DNA from 2 places in the Desulfotomaculum defluvii genome. Region 2 is predicted to be linked to the other one. Evidence: riboswitches for the same ligand, from Rfam matches in the RefSeq annotation. Region 2 holds a riboswitch; the other holds the start of a gene.

Region 1 (12,396 bases), on a different contig from region 2:
ATAGCCTCATGGGAGGAAATGACACCGGATTTATCCAGGTCGGCCTTGGCAGGTTCCCGAAGAATTTGAATTACTAAGCCCAGTGATTTAATTCGGATTTGCATGACTGTCCGTTCGATATCCGATAAATCGTCGGGATTTTCTTTTCTGTTGTCCTTTATGGATTGAATAAGAATCCAGATACCTACCAGTAGCAAAAGAATGCCACCCAGCCTGTGGGCAAAGTTTGGTGAAACCAATTGTGAAACCATTTGTCCTGCTGTCATTGAAAATACAATGGTGATAACAGACATACCGCTAATAATCAGCAGCGACAAAAATGGAATACGAATTTTTCGTATCCCATAGGCTACCCCAGTGCCCAGGGCATCCATGTTTAAGGCTAGGGCAAAGGCAACCAAAGCGAGCAATTCCATGACTTCCCCCCCAGTCGATTATCTTACAATACAGTCTATGAGGGGGTATAAAAAGGGGTGCGTGCTACTATTTGGCTTTTTGGCAGGAAGGACAGTAATAAGAACTTCTCCCTGCCACCTTTATTCGTTCAATAGGTTTGCCGCAATTAAAGCAGGGAAGACCTTCACGGTTATAAACCCTCAGATGGTTCTGAAAGCTACCGGTGCGACCTTCGCCGTCAACATAATCACGAAAGCTGGTGCCTCTATGGAGAATACCTTCCGAGATCACCTCAACAATGGATTTGTGCAAGTTTGCAGCTTCCCGGGTGGTTAAATTGGGGGCTAATCGTTCGGGATGAATCTTTGCTCGATGCAAAGCCTCGTCTACATAAATGTTTCCTAAACCAGCAACAAAGCTCTGGTCCAGTAGCAAGGGTTTAATGCGGGTTCTTTTACGACGGAATTCTTTCTTTAAATATTCTCTACTAAATTCTTCGTCCAATGGTTCTGGCCCCATGTCTTTTATGCCGGGGAAATGATCTACCTCAGGGGTAGGAACCAGACTGATGCGACCAAAACGCCTTACATCGGCAAACCTTAAATGTTTTCCATTATCCAAATGAAAAATGACGTGGGTATGTTTTTCCATGGGATATTCTGCAGCACAATAAACCAATCTGCCGGTCATTCTAAGGTGAACAACCAGAGTTAATCCCTCTGTTAAATGAATAAGAAGGTATTTGCCTCGACGACCCAGTTTTTTTTGAAACTTTCGGCCAATAATTTGTTCCATAAAGTTTTCCGTTCTGGGTAAACGGATAACCTCTTCTTTGATTAAATCTACATCAGTAATTGTTAGGCCTGATAAATGTTTTTCTAAGGAGCGAACTACAGTTTCTACCTCCGGTAGTTCAGGCATTTGTCCACCTCCAAGACAGAGGACTACTTAAATTGGTTTCGCTTCGTACCAATTTACCCCAAGCTTAATATCTACAACTAAGGGCACATCCAGGGTTAGAGCATTCTCCATACATCTGCGAACCAGTTTAATCAAGGTTTCAATTTCGTTTTCCGGAGCATCGAAAATTAATTCGTCATGGACTTGTAAAACCATTTGTGAAGAAAGATTATGGGCTTTTAATTCCTGTTGTATTTTGATCATTGCTAGCTTTATGATGTCCGCAGCGGTGCCTTGAATTGGTGTATTCATGGCAGCCCGTTCGCCAAAGTTACGAATATTATAGTTTTTGCTATAAAGTTCAGGTAGGTAACGTCTTCGATTCAAAAGTGTACTGACATAACCAACTTCCTTTGCTTCTCTGACAACTCGGTCAATGTATTGTCGCACACCAGGGCAGCGAGCAAAGTAGTGCTCGATATAGCCCTTGGCCTCGTTGCGGGTAACTTTTAAGTCCCTGGCCAACCCAAAATCACTGATACCATAAACTATCCCAAAGTTTACCGCCTTGGCCTTGCCACGCATCTCTGAGGTGACTTGATCCATAGGTACGCCAAAGACTTCTGAAGCCGTCCGAGTATGAATATCCTGGCCCTGACGGAAAGCATCTAAAAAGCTTATATCCTGAGACATATGGGCAAGGACTCTTAATTCTATTTGAGAATAATCCGCTGTCAAGATTAGGTTACCCTTTTTGCGGGGAATAAACACCTTGCGAATTCTTCTGCCAGTTTCCAACCTTATGGGGATATTTTGTAAATTTGGTTCGGCACTGGATAACCGTCCGGTGGCTGTGACAGTTTGATGAAAGGTCGAGTGTAGCCGTCCGGTTATCGTGTCTATCAATGCTGCCAAGCCATCGGCATAGGTGGACTTTAGTTTAGTCATTTGCCGGTATTCCAGAAGCAGTGCAACAATGGCATGTTCTTCAGCAAGTTTTTCCAGTACCTCTGCATCGGTGGAGTATCCTGTCTTGGTCTTTTTTAAGACCGGCAGCTTTAGTTTTTCAAACAGAATGGGACCTAGCTGTTTGGGTGAATTGATATTGAAAGTTTCTCCAGCCAGATGATGTATCTTGGCAGTCAGATTTTCCGTTACAGCTTGTAGTTCCGCAGACATTTCCTTTAGCCCTTGTTTATCAACGGCTACTCCAGCAATCTCCATTTTTGCCAAGATACGCACCAAAGGTAATTCCACTTCTGTGAGTAACCTGTCTTCTTGACGCTCTGCTAATTTATCATAAAGTTTCTGAGCTAGCTGTCGAATTGCTTCTGCCTTGGCCGCCTTTGCAGTTTCCCCTTCGGCGGGAAGGACCATACCTAGGTGTTCCAAAGCAATATCGCTAATATCGTAGTTGGCTGCGGTCGGGTTTAGCAGATATGCTGACACCATTGTGTCTGCAGCCAAGGCTTTTAGAATAATACCATGGTGATGCAGCAACCAGAGGGCTTGTTTGGCATCATGGAAGTACTTTTTGACGGTAGCGCATTCGCAGATGGCCTTAAGTACCGTCAGGGAGAGATCTGAAGTATCTGAATCAACTTCTATAACCAACCTGTATACGTCCTGGTCTGCCAGGGCCAAGTAAGCTTCTTTGATTCCTTTTTTCCGATCTCCCTCTAAGTAAATAGCCACTTTACCCTGTCTGGTCACCTCAATTAAGATATTATCCAGAGTCTCCTGATCCTTTGCGTTTAAATAACCCACCTGGTAAGTTTTCAACGGAGGTAAATCTACCGAATCTGAATTATTCTCTGCTGTTTTGGTCGATTTCGGGGCGGTGGTAAGTTGTTTGATTAATGTTTTAAACTCTAGTTCTTGGTATATTTCCAAAAGTTTCGCATTGTCCGGGCCGTGCCAAGAACACTCAGATAAATCCAAATCCATTGGGACATCTCGTATAATGGTGGCCAATTTTTTAGAAAGCAGTGCAATCTCTTCATTTCCCCGCAATAACTTTTGATGTCTCGGGGAGAGATTATCCAGGTTATAGATGATATTTTCTATGGATCCGTGTTCTTTAATAAGGGTACTGGCGGTTTTTTCACCAATTCCTGCAACACCGGGAATGTTATCAGAGGTATCACCCTGGAGACCTTTTAAATCAACAATCTGTTCTGGGGTAACGCCGTATTTATCCCATACTTTACCTTCGTTGAAAAGTTCCGTTTCTGTAATACCCTTGCGTGTTAGCATAACCTGTGTCTTTGGTGAAACCAACTGCAAAGCGTCTCTGTCGCCGGTAAGAATTAAGACCTTAAGGCCTGCAGCTTCGGCCTGGGTAACTATGGTACCTATTAAATCATCGGCCTCAAAGCCATCCATTTCATAATAGGGAATTCGCATGGCCTTTAGCACATCACGGGCTAGAATAAATTGAGGACGCAGTTCATCGGGAGTAGCCTTGCGGGTTCCTTTGTATGCGGCATAATCCTGGTTGCGAAATGTGACCTTGCCTTTATCAAAGGCAACAGCAACTAGGCCTGGTTCTTGCTCATGTATCACCTTTGTAATCATGTTGGTAAAACCATAAACTGCGTTGGTAATAACCCCTTTGCTATTGGATAGCAGGGGAATGGCATGAAAAGCCCTGTGTATCAAGCTGTTGCCGTCTATTACAATCAGCGTATCAAGGGACAAAGTTAGCACCTTCCTTATTTAGCATCTTTAGTATTTTCCTCGGAAAAGTTCAAAATACCTTCCCCCAGTGTTAATTTTACTGGATAAGAAAATTAGGAAGGGTTTTGGGGGTACTCTCTAGAAATTACCATATACAGTAAAACTGTTATGAGGTGGTACTTTGTTAAAACGTTTGGTACTTATTTTTTCATTTTGCTCCCTGTTCTGGACTCTTCCGGTCTATGCCCAAGAAGATAAGGCAATAAATGGTGCGGCAACTCTAGGGGAAGTTTTTGGTTATATTAGTCAGTTCCATCTTGACAAGCCTGATATTGATGAGTTAACCAATGCTAGTATTAAGGGGATGCTGGATCAATTAGGAGATCCCTATACTGTTTATTTTACTGATGGGGAACTGAATCAATTTAATGATGAGCTAAACGGTGACTTTGAAGGAATTGGGGCAGAACTGGAGATTCAGGATAGGTACCCCAAGGTGCTACGGGTACTGGATCAATCACCGGCCCAGCAAGCAGGGTTACAAGTCGATGATATCATCCTAAGGGTGGATGGTTATGATCTGGCTGATAAGCCCTTGGTGGATGCTGTAAAGATGTTACGGGGAACCAAAGGGACAAAGGTTACCTTGCTGGTAAGACGGGCTGCCCAAGGTGATTTTCAAGTAAATATTACTCGTAATACAGTAAATATGCCGACAGTCTACGGTGAGTTGATCAATAATAAAATTGGCTATATTGCAATCGATAGTTTTGGCCTTGATACTGGGGAGGAATTTGGTAATCAATTAATAAAGCTAACTGAAAAAAATGCAGATTCATTTATTATTGATCTGCGTAATAACGGTGGAGGTTTTGTTGATTCTGCAGTAGAAATTGCAGCGTATTTATTGGGGAAAGATAAAGTTATTTTTATCACAGAGGATCGAGATAAACTGAGGATTTCCTACTATACTGAATATGAAAGGATAACCCAGCAGGTTCCCATGGTGGTATTGATAAATGGTGAAACAGCTAGTGCTTCAGAAATTTTGGCAGGTGCCTTGCAGGATTATGGTATGGCCACCCTGCTGGGTACCAACAGTTATGGCAAGGGAACAGTACAAGATATTATCCCTTTGGGAAATGGCGGAGCACTTAAAATAACCACTGCAGAATACCTCACGCCAAAGGGGCGCAAAATCAATGGCATAGGTCTAAAGCCAGATCTCAATGTAATGACGCCAGCCCTTCAATTACATGCGGCGGTACAGTTATTGCATCCGGAAAAAGTAACCCTCCGTTATACAAATGCTGGGGCTAGCATCAATGGTAAATTCTTTAACACAATAGGGCTCCAAAAAATGGCAGAAGAGTACTTTGTTCCCCTGCGTCCGACCATGGAGGCTTTGGGTTACCAAGTACATTGGGAAAATAATAGGATATTGGTCACAGGCAAAAATTCAATTTGGAAGTTACCAACTGACGGAGGTAATAGTATTTTAAACGGTCAATCTAAGATAACACGGCCTTTACTTAAGAAAGATAACACCACCTATATTTCATTAAAGGATTTGACTTTGTTAGGCTGTGAAATTCTGGTGCAAGGGAATGAAGTGGTTATTACAGATTAACTCTTATTGACCGGGGTTTTTTTAACCCCGGTCATATTTTAAAAGGACCAAAAGTATAATTGAATGGGATAAATACAGCAAGGGGATGTTAGATCATGCTAGATTTTTTAGAACCTCTGCTGCACCAGGTGACTGTTATAATTTCAGCCCTTGGCTACTGGGGGGTGGGGCTAGGTATGGCCATTGAGAGTGCCAATATTCCTTTACCCAGTGAAGTAATACTTCCCTTTGGCGGATATTTGGTTTACACAGGAAGGCTTGGTTTTTGGGAAACTGTAATGGCAGGCACTGTTGGAGGGACCATAGGATCTATTGCTTCCTACTATCTAGGCTTGCGGGGTGGGCGGCCTTTTTTGCAGAAATACGGTCGCTATATTGGAGTGACACCAAGTAAATTGGCCTTAGCAGATCGGTGGTTTGAAAAATATGGAGAGGCTACGGTGTTTTTTACCCGTTTGATGCCTATTGTCCGTACTTTCATTTCTTTACCCGCTGGGATCTCTGGTATGAATTTTAAAAAGTTTGTTTTTTACACATTTTTTGGCTCCTTGCCCTGGAGTATCCTCTTAGTTTATGCTGGATATGCTCTGGGACAAAATTGGCAGTCATTAAAACCTTGGTTCCATCGGGCGGATTTTTTAATGGCAGGTTTACTGGTGGTTTTGGTGGTTTATTACTTTTATGCGAAGAAAAAACGTAGATAAAAGGAAACCCCTCGGTCAATTAATGTCCGGGGGGTATTTTAGGTGGTTTTTTATTAATGAAGATGTTTTTTGAATGGCAGCCTTGAGGATTTTTCATCTTACGGGAAAACAAAGGCCAGGCCAGCAAGGTTAATAAGATGAGCAGTATGGTTACTTTGGTGGCTAGACCTTCGGCTTGACTAAAACTATGGCCCAAGGCTGTATAAATGATTATTTCAGGTAGTTTACCTATGGCTGTGGCAATAAAAAAAACCCGGAATGTCATTTTACTAAGTCCAGCAACATAGCTGATAATACTGGAAGGAATTATAGGGATTAAGCGGGCCATAAAGACTACCCAGGGACCTTGGCGGTGACTCATTTCATCAACCTTGATCAGATGGGCTTCCTTAAGGTAGCGTGTTACATAGCCTCTGCCGAAACTCCTGGCGATATAAAATGCAAGGGTAGATCCGATAATAGATCCTGTTAAGGTCAATATGATGCCATACTTGACTCCAAAAATAAAGCCATTGGCACCTGCCAAGAGGAAAAGTGGCAGAGGAGTAAATAGTGTTTGCAGGATCATTAAGGCTAGACAGATTAGCACTGTCATGGCCCCATAGGAGCGAAGATATTCGGCTAAGTCTTCAGAATTTGAAAAATTGGGCATATTCCAAGTGGGTAGCGTATAAAGTCCTAAAACATATAATGTTACCACAATAATGGATCCTGTAATGATTGCAACTACACATTTTTTAATCATATATATCCCCTAATGTTATGTATATAGAGCAAATTAACTATACCAAATTCCAGAAATTCTGAAAAGGTAAGAGATTACTAATTATAATATATTATAAAACCTGACAGCGAAATGCTCCCCTGAAGATTCCAGGGGAGCATTTATCGCAATTTTTATAGACTAAAAACAACAATTAAAAGCATCTTAAACCGTTCCTTGGCCATCAAGCCATGGGGTACGTTATTGGGCATGACTATAGTCTCGCCTTTTTTTACAATATGGGTTTCGGTACCAATGGTTATTTCAGATTCTCCATCCAAAATATAGACCATGGCATCACCTGGTGAAGAATGGGAGCTGATCTCTTCTCCCTGATCAAAGGCAAAAAGAGTAACGCTTAGGGGTTTTCCCTGGGCTAAAGTTCTGCTGACAACCCTACCCTCCTGATAATCTACCAAAGAAGCTAATTCGACTGCTTTGGAGAATTCAATATTCTTAATAAAATGTTGAGCTGACAATAGGCTTCCCCCTTATTCAATAATCTCAAAACCCTTTTCTTGAAAGACTTGTTTAATAGTGTTCATATCAATCTTTTTCAGGGCCGCCCCCTTGGTGATAGTCATAACTCTACCTGCTGTGTTTAACATAGCAGGTTTAACAATATCTGTAAAACCAAGTTCCAACATAATATTTGCTATTTCAGGGTGTTCTCGAACCAATTCATAGATATTTTTATCAAGGTTAACTGTTTTATTCATGTCATCACCATTTTATTTTTTGATTACCTTACCCCAAAATCACAAAAAATATAAAGCAAGTGGAACTGCTTTTCAGCCCACTTGCTTCCATTAATCAATGGTTGCTTCACCATATTTCAACAACTCAGATACAGTAACCAATTTGTAGCCCTGTTGCTTTAAACCTTCCAAAACTAGTGGCAATGCTTCGGGTGTTTGCAAGCAAGTATCACTGGCATGCATTAGAATAATTGCTCCAGGCTGTGTCTTTTTCAAAACACGGTCAACGATGGCCTGCACGCCAGGCTTTTTCCAATCTAAAGAATCGGCACTCCATTGAATAACCTTGTAATTTAGTTCCTCCGCGGTTGTCAGCACCATGTCATTCCAATCGCCGTTGGGTGTACGAATTAATGTTGGTGTTACACCAGTAACCTCCTTGATTTTTTTCTGTGCGGTAAGAATGTTTTTCTTTACCTCGTCTTTGCTATAATCACTCAAATTAACATGTTCTTCACCATGACTTGCTATTTCATGCCCCTCAGCCACAATTCTTTTAGGGAATTCAGGATGTTTTAATGCCCAGGGGCCCGAGATAAAAAAAGTAGATTTAACATTATGTTGTTTTAAGGTATCCAGGACTGGGCCGGGAACCTCAGTTCCCCAACTAATATCAAAGGTTAAAGCGGCTACCTTTTGATCTGTTTTCACCTTGTAGATAGCATATTTCTTAGCTGAAGTAGGTGATATCTGCTGTTGATATAGGAGTGCTGTAATAACACATGCACAGATAAAAAAGGTACCAAAAACAAGTAGCTGTTTTTTAAATTTACGGTAATCAAAAATAAATACTTTCATAGACGACACCTCCCCATACCTAAATAATATTGAAAACAAATGGAAGATATGAGGAAAATTTTTAAATTTACCCATTTATAAAAATTGTTTCCTGTTATCACTTATTGGTAACTGGCTAAAAATATGGCTGGAGGAGGATGAGGTGTGAAGCTTAAAAACTTTATCAGTGTTATCCTGTGTATACTAAGTATAAGTTTATTATTTCCTGAAAAGTCTTGGGCTGAAGATGTTTCCGTTAATAAAGTACCCAAAATTAAAGCTTCGGCAGCTTGTTTAATGGAGGTGAAAACTGGCCAAATTCATTTTGAAAAAGAAGGAGATAAAAGAAGAGAGCCCGCAAGTTTAACTAAAGTAATGACTGCCATTGTAGCCATCGAAAATGGCAATCTCAAGGATATTGTTACTGTGCAGCAAAGGGCTGCCAATGTCTCAATGGGACAAGATATCGGCTTGAATACTGGGGATAGGTTATATTTGGAAGATCTGTTAAGGGCTGCTCTAATGTATTCAGCCAATGATTCAACGGTAGCCATTGGGCAGCATATTGGTGGGAATCACGATCAATTTATTGATATGATGAACAAAAAGGCAACTGCTTTAGGTATGAAGAATACCAATTTTGCTAATACCAACGGTTTTCATCATCCAAACCATTACACCACAGCCAATGATTTAGCAAAGTTAACTTGCTATGCCTTAAGGAATAAGACCTTTGCCGAATTTGTTCGAACCAAAGAGGCTACGATTACCTGGCTAGCCAAAGAAAATAATGCAGAAACTAACGAAAACAAGAACATGACACCACCTAAACAACGAAGCCTAAGGTCCACCAACAGATTATTGCACTCGGATTTTGAAGGGATTAACGGGGTTAAGACAGGAACAACTCCAAGGGCAGGTAATTGTTTAATTGCCTCTGCTACCAGAGAAGGACGACAATTGGTGGTTGTTATCTTAAATAGTAACAATCGTTGGAACGATGCTACTCGACTGCTGGAATATGGTTTTAATGAAGTAAAACAGAGAATTTTGATTGAAAAGGATGAGGTGGTATCTGAAGTACAAATTCAAGAGGGGGTAGAGAAAAAGGTCACGCTGGTAACAGCCCATAAAGTTGAAGTTTATGTACCAGAAATAGATCGGGATAAAATAGAAAGGAAAATTACTTTAACCCCCTCAACCATGGCTCCTGTTAAACAGGGAGTTAAACTGGGCAAAATGGTATTTATACTAAAGGGTAAGGAGATTGCCGCAGTGGATTTGGTAGCAAATCAGAATATTGAACGACTTGCCTGGTATAAACGTCTTTTTGATTAAAATTATAAATTAAACAAAGGGGCTGTTGTACAATAAGTGATTATTGGTGCAAGGAGCCCCTTTGGTTCATTTAAGGCAATCTTATTTTAGTCCAAGAAAAATGCTTGACTTTCCGAGAAGCATCGTATATATTAATTATTGCCTTAAGAATATTAGGTTTTTGTTAGGGACGTTAGCTCAGATGGTTAGAGTGCTGCGTTGACATCGCAGAGGTCACTGGTTCGATTCCAGTACGTCCCACCAATCTTTATATTTTAGTTTTTTTACAACAAAGCTGGTGCAAAATAATCAGCTAAAATATTTTTAAGACTCAGGGTGTAAACCCTGGGTTTTTTGGTTTTATGTATTGTGTATAGAAATCACTTTCACTATCTAAATTGGTTTCAGGAGGTATCCATAATGAAACAAATACCAGTAAAAGAGATTATGATCAGTGCGGAGGATTACTTAACCATAAATCAATTTGACACTGTTAAAGAGGCAATTCAAAAATTGCAATCTTCCTTTAAGTTAGATGATAAAGGAATTGCCAGAGGGCATACATCAGTTTTAGTAACCAATGATAAGGGGAAATTAGTTGGCATTCTAACTATTCGAGGGATATTAAAGGCTTTGGTCATGCAAGAACAGAGCAAAGAATTACCAGCAAATTATTTATGGACCATCTTTGTATCTAAATCTTATAAAACCGCATCTGAAATTCCAGTGCGGCGGATTATGAAAGACCGTAACGTATTTTCCATAGGTCCTAATGAAGATATTATGAAGGCAGTGCATATGATTGTTGACAATAAAGTAAATGCTTTACCGGTGGTGGAAAATGGAAGAGCAGTGGGTATTATTCGGGCCAAAGATATATTTGGTATGATTGGTGTATTAATCGATGATTATGAAAATGAAACATAAGATTCGTCTTCTCTAAAAGGACAAAAGTGTTAAATAATTAGAATATATAAACTTCTTTCTAAAAGATTGCACAATTTCCAAAAAGTATTAAAATAATGTTTGTACAACTGAATAATAACTGGATGATATTTGCGGGAGAGTGGCAGGGATGCCCACCGAAGGAGTTAAACTCTCAGGTACTTTGGTAAAAGTAGAACCGTAAATGGACAGAACTCTGGAGAGACCCACTAAGGGCGCCGAAGGTGCAAACAGCTGTTTTTAAAGCTGTAAATCTCTCAGGCAAAAGGACAGAGGGTGAAAGGAAAAGCAATAGTTTATAAATTATGCTTTTGTTTCGCATAGTCTGTCTCTCTGGAGTCAAATCTTTGATTTGACTCTTTATTTTTTTCAGCATAGAAGAGGGAGATGGGGAAATTGGATTTTGTCAAAATTCTTGATCAAGTGGACAGTTTTGTATGGGGACCACCACTTTTAATGTTGCTGGTTGGTACTGGAATTTGGTTAACTTTTAGGCTTCAACTTATTCAGTTAGTTCGTTTACCAATGGCTTTGAAACTAATTTTTAAGGCCAAAAATGATGGCACAGGAGATGTTAGTAGTATTGGTGCTTTATGCACAGCATTGGCAGCAACCGTGGGTACCGGTAATATTGTAGGTGTGGCTACTGCTGTAGGTGCTGGTGGACCTGGAGCGATCTTTTGGATGTGGATGGCTGCATTTTTTGGTATGGCCACTAAGTATGCTGAAGGTCTGCTGGCAGTCAAATACCGCACCATAGATAAAAATGGACAAGTTTCTGGTGGACCCATGTATTACATCGAGAGAGGCTTGGGGCGTAAATATCGTCCACTGGCTATTATGTTTGCGGCCAGTGGAGTTCTGGTGGCCTTTTTCGGCATCGGTACTTTCCCTCAGGTAAATGCCATTGTTGATACTTGTAAACTTTCCTTAGGAATTCCTACCTATATCACTGCAGCAGTTATAACTGTGTTAGTGGCAATGGTTACCATAGGTGGACTGAAAAGTATTGCTCGGGTTTCAACGAAAATAGTACCTTTGATGGCTGTTTTATATTTACTAAGTTGTTTTTATATCTTAGTTATATTTGCTGATCAGATACCAGCCGCTGTAGAATTGATTATTTCCAGTGCTTTTACCGGAACTGCTGCTACTGGCGGATTTTTAGGAGCTACTATAATGTTGGCAATTCGTAATGGTGTGGCCAGGGGTGTCTTCTCTAACGAATCGGGTCTAGGTAGTGCGCCCATTGCGGCTGCTGCAGCAAAAACCAAATGGCCTGCGGAGCAGGGATTGATTTCCATGACTGGTACCTTTATCGACACCATAATCATTTGTACGATGACTGGTCTATCTTTGGTGGTTACTGGAGTCTGGTCAGGCGAAGCAAAGGGTGCTGCCATGACAAATGAAGCTTTTCTGGCTGCCATTCCCGGCTTTGGACCCATTGTTTTAACTGTTGGTTTGGTTCTATTTGCTTTTACTACTATATTGGGATGGAATTATTATGGGGAAAGATGCTGTGAG
Region 2 (12,396 bases):
CAAGGGCCTAAAGCCAGTATACTGGTGTGCCAGCTGTGAAACTGCTCTAGCTGAGGCAGAAGTAGAATATGCAGATAAAACTTCTCCGTCTATCTATGTAAAATTCCCTGTAAAGGATGGAAAGGGTGTTTTACCCCAAGATGCAGCGGTGGTAATCTGGACCACCACTCCCTGGACCTTACCGGCTAACGTAGCCATCAGTGTGCATCCAGAATTTGAATATGTACTGGCTTCTTTGAAGGGACAGAAAGTTGTTGTAGCCAAAGAATTACTAGAAGCCTTCAAACAAGCTGTGGAAGCTGAAGAGATTGAAGTTTTGGCCACCTATCAAGGGGAACAACTGGAGCGGATTATTTGTCAGCACCCCTTTATTGAAGATAGAGAGTCTCTGGTTATTTTAGGGGAACACGTAACACTGGAAGCAGGAACTGGGGCGGTACACACAGCACCAGGACATGGTGAAGAAGACTTCCAGGTTGGTAAAAAGTACGGACTGCCTGTATTGGCTCCTGTTAACAACCGTGGTAAATTTACCGCCGAGGGTGGTAAGTTTCAGGGTCAGTTTATTATGGATGCCAACAAGTCCATCGTCGAAGAATTAAAAGAACGGGATGCTTTAATGGGCCACGTTAATATTAAACACCAGTACCCCCACTGTTGGCGCTGTAAGCAACCTATTTTCTACCGGGCCACTGAGCAGTGGTTTGCATCGGTGGATGGTTTCCGTCAAGAAGCACTTGAGGCCATCCGCAATGTAAAATGGGTACCTTCCTGGGGTGAAGATCGTATTTACAATATGGTAGAGGGTCGTGGCGACTGGTGTGTTTCCCGTCAGAGGACCTGGGGTGTGCCCATCCCCATTTTTTACTGCAATGATTGTGGTAAAGAAATCATCACTGAGGAAACCATTACCCACATTGAAAGTCTATTTAGAGCACATGGTGCCGATATCTGGTTTGCCAAGGAAGCCAATGAATTGGTGCCAGTTGGTCTGACCTGTCCTCACTGTGGCAAGGGCAAGGATTTCAGCAAAGAAATGGATACCATGGATGTTTGGTTTGATTCTGGTTCAAGTCACCTGGCCGTGCTAGATCAACCTGAAATTTGGCCGGAGCTACAGCGTCCTGCGGACCTTTATCTGGAAGGCAGTGACCAGCATCGGGGTTGGTTTAACTCCTCTTTGTCAACATCTGTGGCGGTGACAGGAAAACCCCCCTATAAAGCTGTATTAACCCACGGCTTTACCGTGGATGAAAAGGGACGCAAGATGTCTAAATCTCTAGGTAATGTAGTGGATCCCTTAAAAATCTGCAGTCAGATGGGTGCAGATATCCTGCGGCTATGGGTATCCTCCGCCGACTACCGAGCTGATTTAGCCTTGTCCCAGAATATTTTAAAGCAGATGACCGAGTCATACCGTAAGATTAGAAATACTGCCCGTTTCCTACTGGGTAATATTTACGACTTTGATCCTGCTAAGGATAAGGTAGCCTATGAGAAATTGCCTGAGTTAGATCGTGTGGCCCTAATGGAACTACACAAGTTAATTAAGCAGGTGTTGGCTGCCTATGAAAATTATGAGTTTCACGTTGTTTACCATGCCATACACAATTATTGCGTTGTGGACCTCAGTGCTTTCTATTTGGATATTATCAAGGATCGTCTTTATACCGCCGTGCCGGGTTCCCTAGAGCGTCGAGCAGCCCAGACTGTTCTTTACGAGGCATTGGATGCTTTAGTACGCCTGTTGACTCCGGTACTGGCCTTTACCACCGAGGAAATTTACAAATACATGCCTGTGGTGGGAGAACGTGCTGTTAGTGTGCAACTGCTAGATATGCCCGAAGTGAATGTGGAGTATTTGGATATTGAGTTGGAGAAGAAATGGGATAAAATCCATGAAATTCGCAAAGAGGTATTAAAGGCTTTGGAAGTAGCCCGTCAGAATAAAGTTATTGGTAATGCATTGGAAGCCCAATTAGACCTTTATATGGCAGGAGAAGTGGCAGAAGTTCTTAAACCAATGGCCACTGAGTTAACTACGTTATTTATTGTTTCCAAAGTAAATCTGCACCCATTTACTGATGCCCCAGCAAATGCAGCAAAAGCAGAAGAAATGGAACTAGCTGTCCAGGTGACTGACGCCCCAGGTGCCAAGTGTGAGCGCTGTTGGATGTACCATGAAGAAGTGGGCAGCATCGCCGAACACTCCACCCTTTGCCCCCGTTGTGCTGAGGTGGTAAAAAGTACAGTGGCCAGTGAATTATAATTTGCCATCAACCCTCAGCCGTTAGCCTTCAGCTTTTTGCATTTTTTGCTTAAGAGTTATTTTGGTTCTGGCTGTGCGCCATGTGCCAAATATCCAATGTGCAAAAAGGCCCAAGGCTCATGTCTTATAGCTAAGGATTAAAAAAGGAGTGTCGTGAAACTATTTTTCAATAGCTAACGACACTCTTTTTGATATTTATTCTACAGCTATGACGTAAGTGGAACTGTAGGGAACGATAATCATTAATCTTTAGCTCGCAGTGCATCTAGATCAATAATACCCTTTTTTGCTCGCTGGGTAATAATGCCGCCGATCCGCCCTGACTCAGCTGATGTCAAGCCGCCCCAACCATCTTGCTTAACCTTATGGGCTAGGCCCAATTCTTCGGCAATCTCCAGTTTCAATAAATCCATCGGGGTGGGCTTCTTTTCCTTTTTCTTGCCGTCCCTTTGTACTTTACTGTCCTTTTTCTTTTTAATAGTATGATTTAACTTTTGAACCACAGAATCCATGCTAACCTCCCAAATTTGCACAAATGCACATAATGAAGTTTGGTCTTAACCACTGATCAAATACAGTGGCCATGTGCTAAAGCCCCTTGAACATAACATGCATAAAAAAGCCCAAGGCCCAAGGCTCATGGCCCAAGGCCTCTCCGGAAAGCTAATAGCTAAAGACTAAAAGCTAATGGTTAATTTTACTTGGTTCTAGGTGTCAGTCTAGTATTGATATCCTCAAATTCCTCATTAAAGGATGAGATAGGTTTCCCCTGGGAAATTCCCTGTCCTATTTTTTTGATTCTAGTCACGGTATCAATATCCGAGGTAACAATAACAGTGTAATTTTGATCAATATTTTTCACTCGATCAGTGACATTTTGTTCTATTTGGGCAGAATGGGTAGTCTCTAAATTTGCGTTTAAGTCTAGGCCCAAATAAATTCTCTTACCGGAGATTACTGCTGTGGAACCCTGCACGCCTTCCACTTGATTTGCTTCATTAACCACCCGATCTGCTAAATCCTGAGGGTAATTTTGATTCTGGGTGGTATTGTTATTAGGCTTAGCTGGGACCTGTTGTGTTGGATCAAGAGGCTTCTTGGCGGCAGTGCAGCCGCCAAAGACAAGGGAAGTACCCAATAATAATGTCAGGGATAATAATGTTAAATTTTTGAATTTATTCAAGTTAGCTCCTCCTTTGAATGATATTATTTTTATTATTTCTTAACTGCAATAGATTATGCTAACAATAGTTTACCTACCTGGTTACTATGATCTAATGTGACTTGATCCATGAGGAAGATATTATTTTCACATTAGTTAGAAAAAGAGGAATTTTTGAAAATAGGAAGAAATGTTTATAAAAATCAATATTTTTGGATGATGGCTGCGGGAGAGATCCAAGGGGGCGCCGAAGGAGCAATTCTGTTTATGGCTGTGTAAACAGGTTAAACTCTCAGGCAAAAGGACTGCGGTCGGACAAACTCTGGAGAGTACTGCTTATAATGGCGGACACCCAAGGGGAAGCTTCAAATGGAAGTCATCTCTCAGGTTACAAGGACAGAGTTATACCAGTAAGGGTATAGCTTTGTCCTTTTTGTTTTTACACTTAAAATATTTAGCCAAGAGACATAATAATAGGGAGGTGGAGGTATGCAGGAATTAAAACGTACGCCTTTATTCCAGGTGCATTTGTCTGCAGGGGCAAAGATGGTGGAATTTGGTGGCTGGCTAATGCCAGTCCAGTATGAAGGAATAATTAAAGAACATCAGGCTGTGCGTTCTGCTGCTGGGTTATTTGATGTTTCCCATATGGGAGAAATCCAAATATCAGGTTTAGCTGCTAGGGAATTTGTGCAGAAACTTATAACCAATGATTTATCGAGGCTAAAGCCAGGGTGTGCCCTTTATTCTCCTATGTGCAACTCCCAGGGGGGGACCATTGACGATTTATTGGTCTATCAGTTGGAAGAGCAGCAATATCTATTAGTAGTAAATGCTTCCAATATAGAAAAAGACTTTAACTGGCTTAAAAGAAAACAGACGCCGGATGTGGAGATAAAAAATGTATCCGAAATTACTTGTCAACTGGCCTTGCAGGGACCACGGGCTGAAAAAATCTTACAAAAGTTAACGGCGGTAAATCTCAATGAAATTAGATACTTTTGTTTTGTATACGGCACTGTTGAAGGAATAAATTGCCTTATTTCACGTACAGGTTATACAGGTGAAGCGGGCTTTGAACTTTACTTTCCAGCAGAACATGCAGAAATGCTCTGGCAGGCTATTATGACAACTGGAGCAGAGGAAGGAATTAAACCCGTGGGTTTAGGGGCTAGGGATACCCTACGGTTTGAGGCCTGCTTAGCACTTTATGGTCATGAGCTAACAGATGAGATTTCTCCTTTGATGGCTGGGTTGGGTTGGACAGTAAAATTTAGCAAACCTGAATTTATTGGGAAAGAATCATTGTTTCAACAAAAGGAAGCAGGGCCGGCATATAAATTAGTGGGCCTAGAAATGATTGATAGAGGGATACCCCGTCAGGGTTATGCCATTGTTAGAGAAGGCCAAGAGGTAGGTTGGATAACTTCTGGCACCTTTGCACCAACTATAGGTAAGAATTTAGGTTTGGGCTATGTGGCCGTACAACATGCTGCAATGGGTAATGAATTGTCTGTCATGATTCGCAACAAACCGATTAAAGCACGGATTGTAGAAAAACCATTTTATAAAAGGGAGGACTAAAAGATGAATTTGCAGGAAGATTTAAAGTACACCAAAGAACATGAATGGGTAAGAGTTGAGGGTAATCGGGCTATTATTGGTATTACCGACTATGCTCAGGATTCCTTGGGAGATATTGTATTTGTTGAACTCCCTTCGGTAGGGGAATCCATTGAGGCAGAAAACACCTTTGGCGTGGTGGAATCAGTAAAGACTGCCAGTGATCTGTATGCCCCAGTAAGTGGCAAGGTCCTGGAGATAAATGAAGAGCTCAGTGATGCTCCGGAGCAAGTAAACCAAGATCCCTATGGAAAGGGCTGGATGATTATTGTGGAAATGTCCGATACCTCTGAATTGGACAATTTAATGAATGCCCAGCAATATAAGTCTATGGTAACAGAAGCCTAAAAGGGGAAGAGGTTGGTTAATTTGAAATTCATTCCTCATACTAATGAAGAACTATGCCAGATGTTACGGGACATCGGCATTGAAAACACGGCAGAATTGTTTCAGGATATTCCCTCCCAAATTCGGTTTAACCGCGAACTTGCTGTGGAGGGTGGTTTAACGGAAATAGAATTACAACGCCATCTGTTTTCCATGGCCGGATTAAATCAAGGGGTGGAGGAAAATATTTGCTTTCTAGGTGCTGGAGCCTACGATCATTATGTCCCCAGTGCTGTGAAACATATCTTATCCCGTTCCGAGTTTTATACGGCCTATACACCTTATCAACCGGAAATCAGCCAGGGAGTTCTCCAAAGCATCTTTGAATATCAGAGCATGATCTGTCTGTTGACAGGCATGGATGCTGCCAATGCATCGATGTATGATGGGGCCAGTGCTTTGGCTGAGGCTGCTTTAATGGCCTGTGCTGCCACCCGGCGGGACCAAGTTCTGGTGGCCAAGACTGTACACCCGGAATATCGTGAAGTAATCAAGACCTACTTACGTGGGCCAGCTATCAAAATTTCGGAGATTGCTTACCAGCAGGGTTTGACCCAGACAGACGATCTTAATAATTATCTGGATAAAAACACAGCTGCCATCTTGGTTCAGTATCCCAATTTCTTTGGTTGTATTGAGGATTTGGTAGAATTGGCGGAGAGAGCCCATGCCGTAGGAGCATTACTTGTGGTTTGTGCTGATCCCATTGCCCTGGGATTACTAAGATCTCCGGGACAATGTGGTGCCGATATTGTTGTGGGAGAAGGACAAGCTTTAGGTATTCCCTTGTCCTACGGAGGTCCGTACCTGGGATTTATGGCCTGTAAGGAAAAACTTCTTCGCAAGATGCCTGGAAGAATTGTTGGTCAAACCGTTGATGTAGATGGTAAACGGGCCTATGTATTAACACTCCAAGCACGGGAACAACACATCCGTCGGGATAAGGCAACTTCGAATATATGTTCTAATCAAGCCCTATGTGCTCTGACAGCTACAGTCTATTTAAGTCTGGTGGGTCGGAGAGGATTAAGACAAGTGGCTGAGTTGTGCCTACAAAAGACAGCCTATACAAGGAATTTGCTGTCCTCTCTACCTGGTTATCAGTTAGCATGGCCAACACCAGTGTTTAAGGAATTTGTTATCAAAACCAAGGTATCACCAAAGGTGATTAATCAGAAACTCCTCCAATACAATATTCTAGGTGGTCTTGACCTGGGGCAGTACTATCCTGAACTAAAGGAGCATATGTTATTTTGTGTAACAGAGAAAAGAAGCCGCCAAGATATTGAACTGTTGGCGGAAAGACTGGGGGCAATATCATGACGGAAAAGTTAATTTTTGAACTTAGTTCACCGGGGCGTCCGGGGATTCTTTTTCCGGCCAATGATGTACCAGAAGTTTCCCCCAAAGAACTGTTACCTCCAGAATTTATCAGAGAACAAGAGGTACCTCTGCCGGAAGCCAGTGAAGGTGAAGTGGTTAGACACTTTGTAAGGCTATCCAGAATGAACTTTGGTGTAGACGTTGGTTTTTATCCCCTGGGATCCTGTACTATGAAATACAATCCCAAAATTGCTGAGGATGCAGCGGGGTTAAACGGCTTTGCCAATTTGCACCCCTATCAAGCTGAGGAACTTTGTCAAGGGGCATTACGATTAATGTATGAAACCCAGCTGGACCTGGCTGAAATTACAGGCATGGATGCCTTTACTCTGCAGCCAGCTGCCGGGGCCCATGGCGAGATGACTGGTATGCTGATTATTAAGGCCTATCTAGAAAGTAAGGGAGAAACTGGACGTACCAAGGTTATAGTGCCAGATTCTGCCCATGGTACCAATCCAGCAACGGCAACCCTTTGCGGCTTTCAGGTGGTAGAAGTGAAGTCTGACCAGCGGGGTGGCGTTGATTTGGATGCCTTAAAAAAAGTACTAGGCCCCGATGTGGCAGCCTTGATGCTAACAAATCCTAGTACATTGGGCCTTTTTGAAGAAAATATAAAGGAAATTGCAGACCTAGTACACCAGGCTGGAGGTCTATTATATTACGATGGAGCCAACCTCAATGCCATCATGGGCTATGCCCGACCCGGAGACATGGGTTTTGATGTGATGCACTTAAACCTACATAAGACCTTTGGTACACCCCACGGCGGTGGTGGGCCAGGTTCAGGTCCTGTTGGCGTAAAGGTGGCCTTGGAACCCTTCCTTCCTAAACCAGTGATTGTACAGCAGGATGGGAAATATCTGCTTGATTATCATCGCCCTCAATCCATTGGTCGAGTCAAAGCCTTTTATGGCAATTTTGGCGTGGTAGTAAAGGCCTATACCTATATCAAGGCACTGGGTGGCCGAGGGTTAAAAGAGGTTTCTGAGCATGCTGTACTTAATGCAAACTACCTAATGAAACAGCTCTCAACCCACCTTCAAGTTTCCCATCAAAGAATATGTATGCATGAGTTTGTAGCTTCACCTCCAGGGGATATGAAGGAGCGGGGCATAAAAACCCTTGATATTGCTAAAAGACTGTTGGATTATGGCTATCATCCGCCAACAGTATATTTTCCACTTATTGTAGAAGAAGCCATCATGATTGAGCCGACGGAAACAGAAAACAAAGAAACCCTAGACGAATTTGCCGATAATTTAATCAAAGTATTGGAAGAAGCTAGGAAAAACCCCGAGACTTTAAAAAATGCACCCTTTACCACTCCCGTGCGCAGACTGGACGAAGTAACAGCAGCACGCAAACCTCGCTTAGGATGGTTCCCAGAATAATCGCGGGCTTTGGATACTCTTGATTAAGAGTTTTGTACTATGATATACTGGCAACGGATTCCATGGGACTTCATCTGCACTCAAAGGATGAAGTCCCATTTTTTAGCTATTAGTCATTAGCCATTAGCCATTAGCCTTTAGTAATAAACTAAAAGCTAAAAGCTAAAAGCTAAAAACTAATAGCTAAAAGCTAATGGCTAAAAGGAGAGGATGCAAGTGGTTTCGGTCCAAGAGAAGAAAATGAAGGTAGCACGCCTCTCTATTATCTCCAACACATTTCTAACTTCGGGTAAATTGTTAGTTGGCCTCAGTATGGGGTCCATCGGGGTTATATCTGAAGCTATTCACTCGGGATTGGATTTAATTGCATCCTTTATAGCTTTCATGGCAGTGAGGCATTCGGGAAGGCCTGCTGATGAGGATCATCCCTATGGACATGGAAAATATGAGAATTTGGCCAGTATTATAGAGGCAATTTTAATCCTAGTGGCGGCTATAGGTATTTTTATTCAAGCTGTGCCTAAACTCTGGCAGGGTGGTCAGGAAATAGAATCCCTTGGCTGGGGGGCTGGTGTTATGGCTGTTTCAGCAGCAGTTAACTTTGTTATCTCGAGAAGGTTAATTGCTGTGGGAAAAGAAACTGATTCTCCAGCCCTAGTGGCAGATGGTTGGCACCTAAAAACAGACGTTTATACATCCCTTGGGGTTTTTGTCGGATTGGGGGCTATTTATCTTACGGGATATACCTTACTGGATCCAATTGTGGGAATTATTGTGGGAATCCTGATTGTGAAGGCTAGCTTTAATTTAATCAGGGAATCAATGGGGGTAATGCTGGATGTTAGTTTACCCTCAGAGGAAGAGGGAATAATAAAAAAAGTATTGGCCAAACACTCTGACCAATATATTGAATATCATAGTCTACGTACTCGCAAATCTGGTCCCTACCGATATGTCGACCTTCACTTAGTCGTATTACGGCACTTACCCATTGGTACAGTACACAAATTGTGTGATCAAATTGAGGACGAGATTGAAGGAGAATTACCCGAGGTACAGGTTTTAATTCATTGTGAGCCCTGTGAAGAGGCTAAAGAGATCCTAGAAGAAGTGAGTTGTCCTAGAGATATCTGTCTTGCAGAGGAATGTTCAGCAAGTTCAGAAGGGAAAGATAAAGCATAAAAATGCGACAAGGAGAACCGTCTCCACTGTCGCAAGTGGTTACCGTAAGGCTTCTTTCTGGAAGGATAGATTTTGGCTCCCCATAGGCAAAATGGTGTATGGGGAGATGGTTCCCGCAACACTAACTAGGTTTGGTGCCTTAAAATCAATCTTGATGGAATAAATTCTTTTGATATGGGAGCGAAAGTTCTTTATACTGTATAAGGGCTGGTTATTTTGAACATGCATTTTTAAGTTTTGAGGTAGTTCTATGACTAGAACTACAGGCTTAAATCGACGGTTTAGACCAACCGAATTGCGTGCGTCGATCATTGCCTCCAGCAAAGTACAGCGAATTATGTTTTCTGGCTGAAGTCCCTCTTTCATGACCTTTCGAATCTCATCAAGGGATCCTCCCAAAAAAACGTTAGCCATAGGGTAAGCTCCTTTCCGTCAAGCTAGTTACAGCATCATTAGTTAGTAGACTAATAATGCAAGAATAATGCCAGAAGAAATAAGCGAGATTATGGCCTACGGCATGTTCCGATGTGCACAAGGTGCAATATTAACAAATCTGAATGTTCTAAAAAAACACACAATGTTCTGAAATCGAACAAAAGTAGGAAGGGTTTTCCTTTCCTACTTTTACATTCTCAACTAATAAATTCCTTTACTTCCTTGGGTTTGAACCTTTGGTAATAGGTTGTCTTTAAGTTCAGCAATTAGCATACCAGCCAAAATTAGCAAGCAACCGATCCATTGGGGGAAAGATAATACTTCTCCGGCCCAAAGCCAACCAGTTGCCGCAGCAAAAACTGGTTCCATAATAAAAATAATAGCTGTATGAGTGGCAGAGGTAAATCGTTGCACTGAATTTTGAATTAAAAATGCTAGCGCAGTGGCAGGTATTGCTGTGATTAAAAGACCAGTCCAGACAGGACGGGTAAACTCAGTGGGCATGGTCTCCCAAAGAGCTCCACAAACCAGGCTGATGGCAGCCACCACTCCCACTTGAAGAATGGCCAGTAAGACTGGGTCATGCTGAGGAGCATATTTTCCTACTAGAATAATATGTGCTGCGTAGCAAATAGCACAGAAAAAAACTAAGATATCTCCTAGGTTTATATTTAAGTTGCTTCCCAAAGATAACAAGCCTAGTCCCAGTGTTGCACTGGTGATACCTAAGATAACTGCCAGATTAGGTAGTTTTTTTGAGATTAAAGCTGTAAACAACGGGACTAATACCACGGCTAACCCAGTGATGAAACCTGCATTGGAAGCAGTTGTATATTTCAAACCTATTGTTTGCAAGGCGTATCCCGCAAATAAAAAAACCCCAATAATAGAGCCAGCCTTAACAGTTTCAGCAGTTATATTTTGAAAACGTTTTCTATAAATTAAACCTAGAAAAGCAAAGGCTAGGGCAAAACGAATTCCGATAAAATAATAGGGGCCGATACCTGAAAGAGCGTCTTGTACTACCACAAAGGTTACACCCCAAATAAAGGTAACCCCTAACAGGGCTAAATCAGCCTGTATTTGCAATGCTTTTGTCACTTAACCGCCTCCTGTAAAACATTCCAGTTTATTTTCTCATTCAAAGATTTTGCTGTCAATTTAGAATCAAAATAAAAGAATTTATATAATTTTGTAAAGTGAAGAAGGAATTTGGCTAACTTTGCAGAAGTAAATTTTTATAATCACAGATAAATAAAAATTCAACGTTTAATAATTTGCACTACATTTGGGAGGGAATCGTAATGAAAAAATCTATCAAGTATGCATGGCTGATCGTATTAATGCTAGCTCTTGTAGTTTCTGTGGTGGGTTGCGGTGGCAATGATCAAACACCCGCAAAGGATGCTGCTGAAAAACCAAAACTAGTAGTAGCAGCGGATGCTACCTTTGCACCCTTTGAATTTACCGAAACAAGTACAGGTAAGTATATTGGCTTTGATGTAGAACTGATGGAAGCTATTTGCAATGAAGTAGGTTATGAGATGGAATTTCGTAGCATGGGTTTTGATGGTTTGATTGCTGCTTTACAGGCAAACCAAATTGATGCAGTTATTTCAGCTATGACAATTACTGATGAACGTAAAAAGGCAGTGGATTTCTCTGATCCTTACTACAAGTCTGGCCTGATTGTTGCTGTACAGGCAAGTAACAATGAAATTACTAGCTTTGAGGACTTAAAAGGCAAAAAGCTTGCTGTACAAAGTGGTACCACTGGTGCACTGCAGGCTGAGAAGATCACTGACAAGGATAAGATTACTTATTTCACCAGTTCTGATCAAGCTCTGCTGGAACTTAAAAACGGTGCCGTGGATGCAGTGGTAAATGATTATCCAGTGAGTGCTTATTTTATCCAGCAAGGTAATGATGAAATTAAGCTGGTAGGCGAGATTCTCTCCTCAGAAGAATATGGTATCGCAGTTCCCAAGGGAGAAACCGAGACCCTAGAGAAGATAAATGCTGGTTTGAAAGCAATCAAGGAAAATGGTAAATACACTGAAATTTACAAGAAGTGGTTTGGTGAAGAACCAAAATAAAGGTCGACGGACAACCAGATATCATGTACAATAGTGTATGCGTAACAATTCTGTTACGCATATATTTATGCAACGGAGAAAGAGGTAGGTGAGGCTATGGATATTTTGATGATTTGGCAGGATGCTTTGCCAATATTATTGATGGGTCTGAAAATGACCATTCAGTTAACAATTTTAGCTGTACTTTTTGGATGTATTATAGGTTTGTTTTTTGGGCTGGCAAAATTAAGCCGGATTTCCTTCATTAAAATTCCTGCTGTCATATATATAGAATTTTTCCGGGGATCCCCTTTGCTGGTGCAGCTTTTTTTAATCTACTTTGGCTTACCCCAGATCATTGGTCACCCGGTTGATAAGTTCTGGTCTGCTGTGATTGTCCTTAGCTTAAACAGTGGTGCTTACTGTGCGGAAATATTCAGAGCAGGGATTCAATCCATTGAAAGAGGACAGATGGAGGCAGCCCGCTCC

Evidence for each region. Region 2 has a riboswitch for glycine ahead of gcvT (glycine cleavage system aminomethyltransferase GcvT). Riboswitches for the same ligand answer to the same signal wherever they lie in the genome.
Region 1: linked by a shared signal. The riboswitch ahead of ACYQ03_RS12740 (alanine/glycine:cation symporter family protein) and the one ahead of gcvT (glycine cleavage system aminomethyltransferase GcvT) in region 2 are both predicted to bind glycine.

The regions. Positions count from the first base shown of each region.
Region 1 is NZ_BAAHYV010000007.1:1,158,350-1,170,745, reverse strand. Features, by position in the region: gene ytaF (sporulation membrane protein YtaF) at 1-416, opposite strand, end outside; gene mutM (bifunctional DNA-formamidopyrimidine glycosylase/DNA-(apurinic or apyrimidinic site) lyase) at 484-1,317, opposite strand; gene polA (DNA polymerase I) at 1,345-3,996, opposite strand; gene ACYQ03_RS12785 (S41 family peptidase) at 4,157-5,605, shown strand; gene ACYQ03_RS12780 (DedA family protein) at 5,701-6,309, shown strand; gene ACYQ03_RS12775 (TVP38/TMEM64 family protein) at 6,329-7,054, opposite strand; gene ACYQ03_RS12770 (cupin domain-containing protein) at 7,207-7,551, opposite strand; gene ACYQ03_RS12765 (DUF1858 domain-containing protein) at 7,564-7,791, opposite strand; gene pdaB (polysaccharide deacetylase family sporulation protein PdaB) at 7,882-8,628, opposite strand; gene ACYQ03_RS12755 (D-alanyl-D-alanine carboxypeptidase family protein) at 8,773-9,945, shown strand; tRNA gene ACYQ03_RS12750 (tRNA-Val) at 10,112-10,188, shown strand; gene ACYQ03_RS12745 (CBS domain-containing protein) at 10,345-10,851, shown strand; glycine riboswitch at 11,056-11,152, shown strand; gene ACYQ03_RS12740 (alanine/glycine:cation symporter family protein) at 11,266-12,396, shown strand, end outside.
Region 2 is NZ_BAAHYV010000008.1:307,439-319,834, forward strand. Features, by position in the region: gene ileS (isoleucine--tRNA ligase) at 1-2,269, shown strand, start outside; gene ACYQ03_RS16885 (alpha/beta-type small acid-soluble spore protein) at 2,512-2,781, opposite strand; gene ACYQ03_RS16890 (YhcN/YlaJ family sporulation lipoprotein) at 2,967-3,452, opposite strand; glycine riboswitch at 3,648-3,749, shown strand; gene gcvT (glycine cleavage system aminomethyltransferase GcvT) at 3,921-5,015, shown strand; gene gcvH (glycine cleavage system protein GcvH) at 5,019-5,402, shown strand; gene gcvPA (aminomethyl-transferring glycine dehydrogenase subunit GcvPA) at 5,424-6,764, shown strand; gene gcvPB (aminomethyl-transferring glycine dehydrogenase subunit GcvPB) at 6,761-8,215, shown strand; gene ACYQ03_RS16915 (cation diffusion facilitator family transporter) at 8,432-9,397, shown strand; gene ACYQ03_RS16920 (hypothetical protein) at 9,437-9,811, opposite strand; gene ACYQ03_RS16925 (DMT family transporter) at 10,034-10,933, opposite strand; gene ACYQ03_RS16930 (basic amino acid ABC transporter substrate-binding protein) at 11,137-11,928, shown strand; gene ACYQ03_RS16935 (amino acid ABC transporter permease) at 12,025-12,396, shown strand, end outside.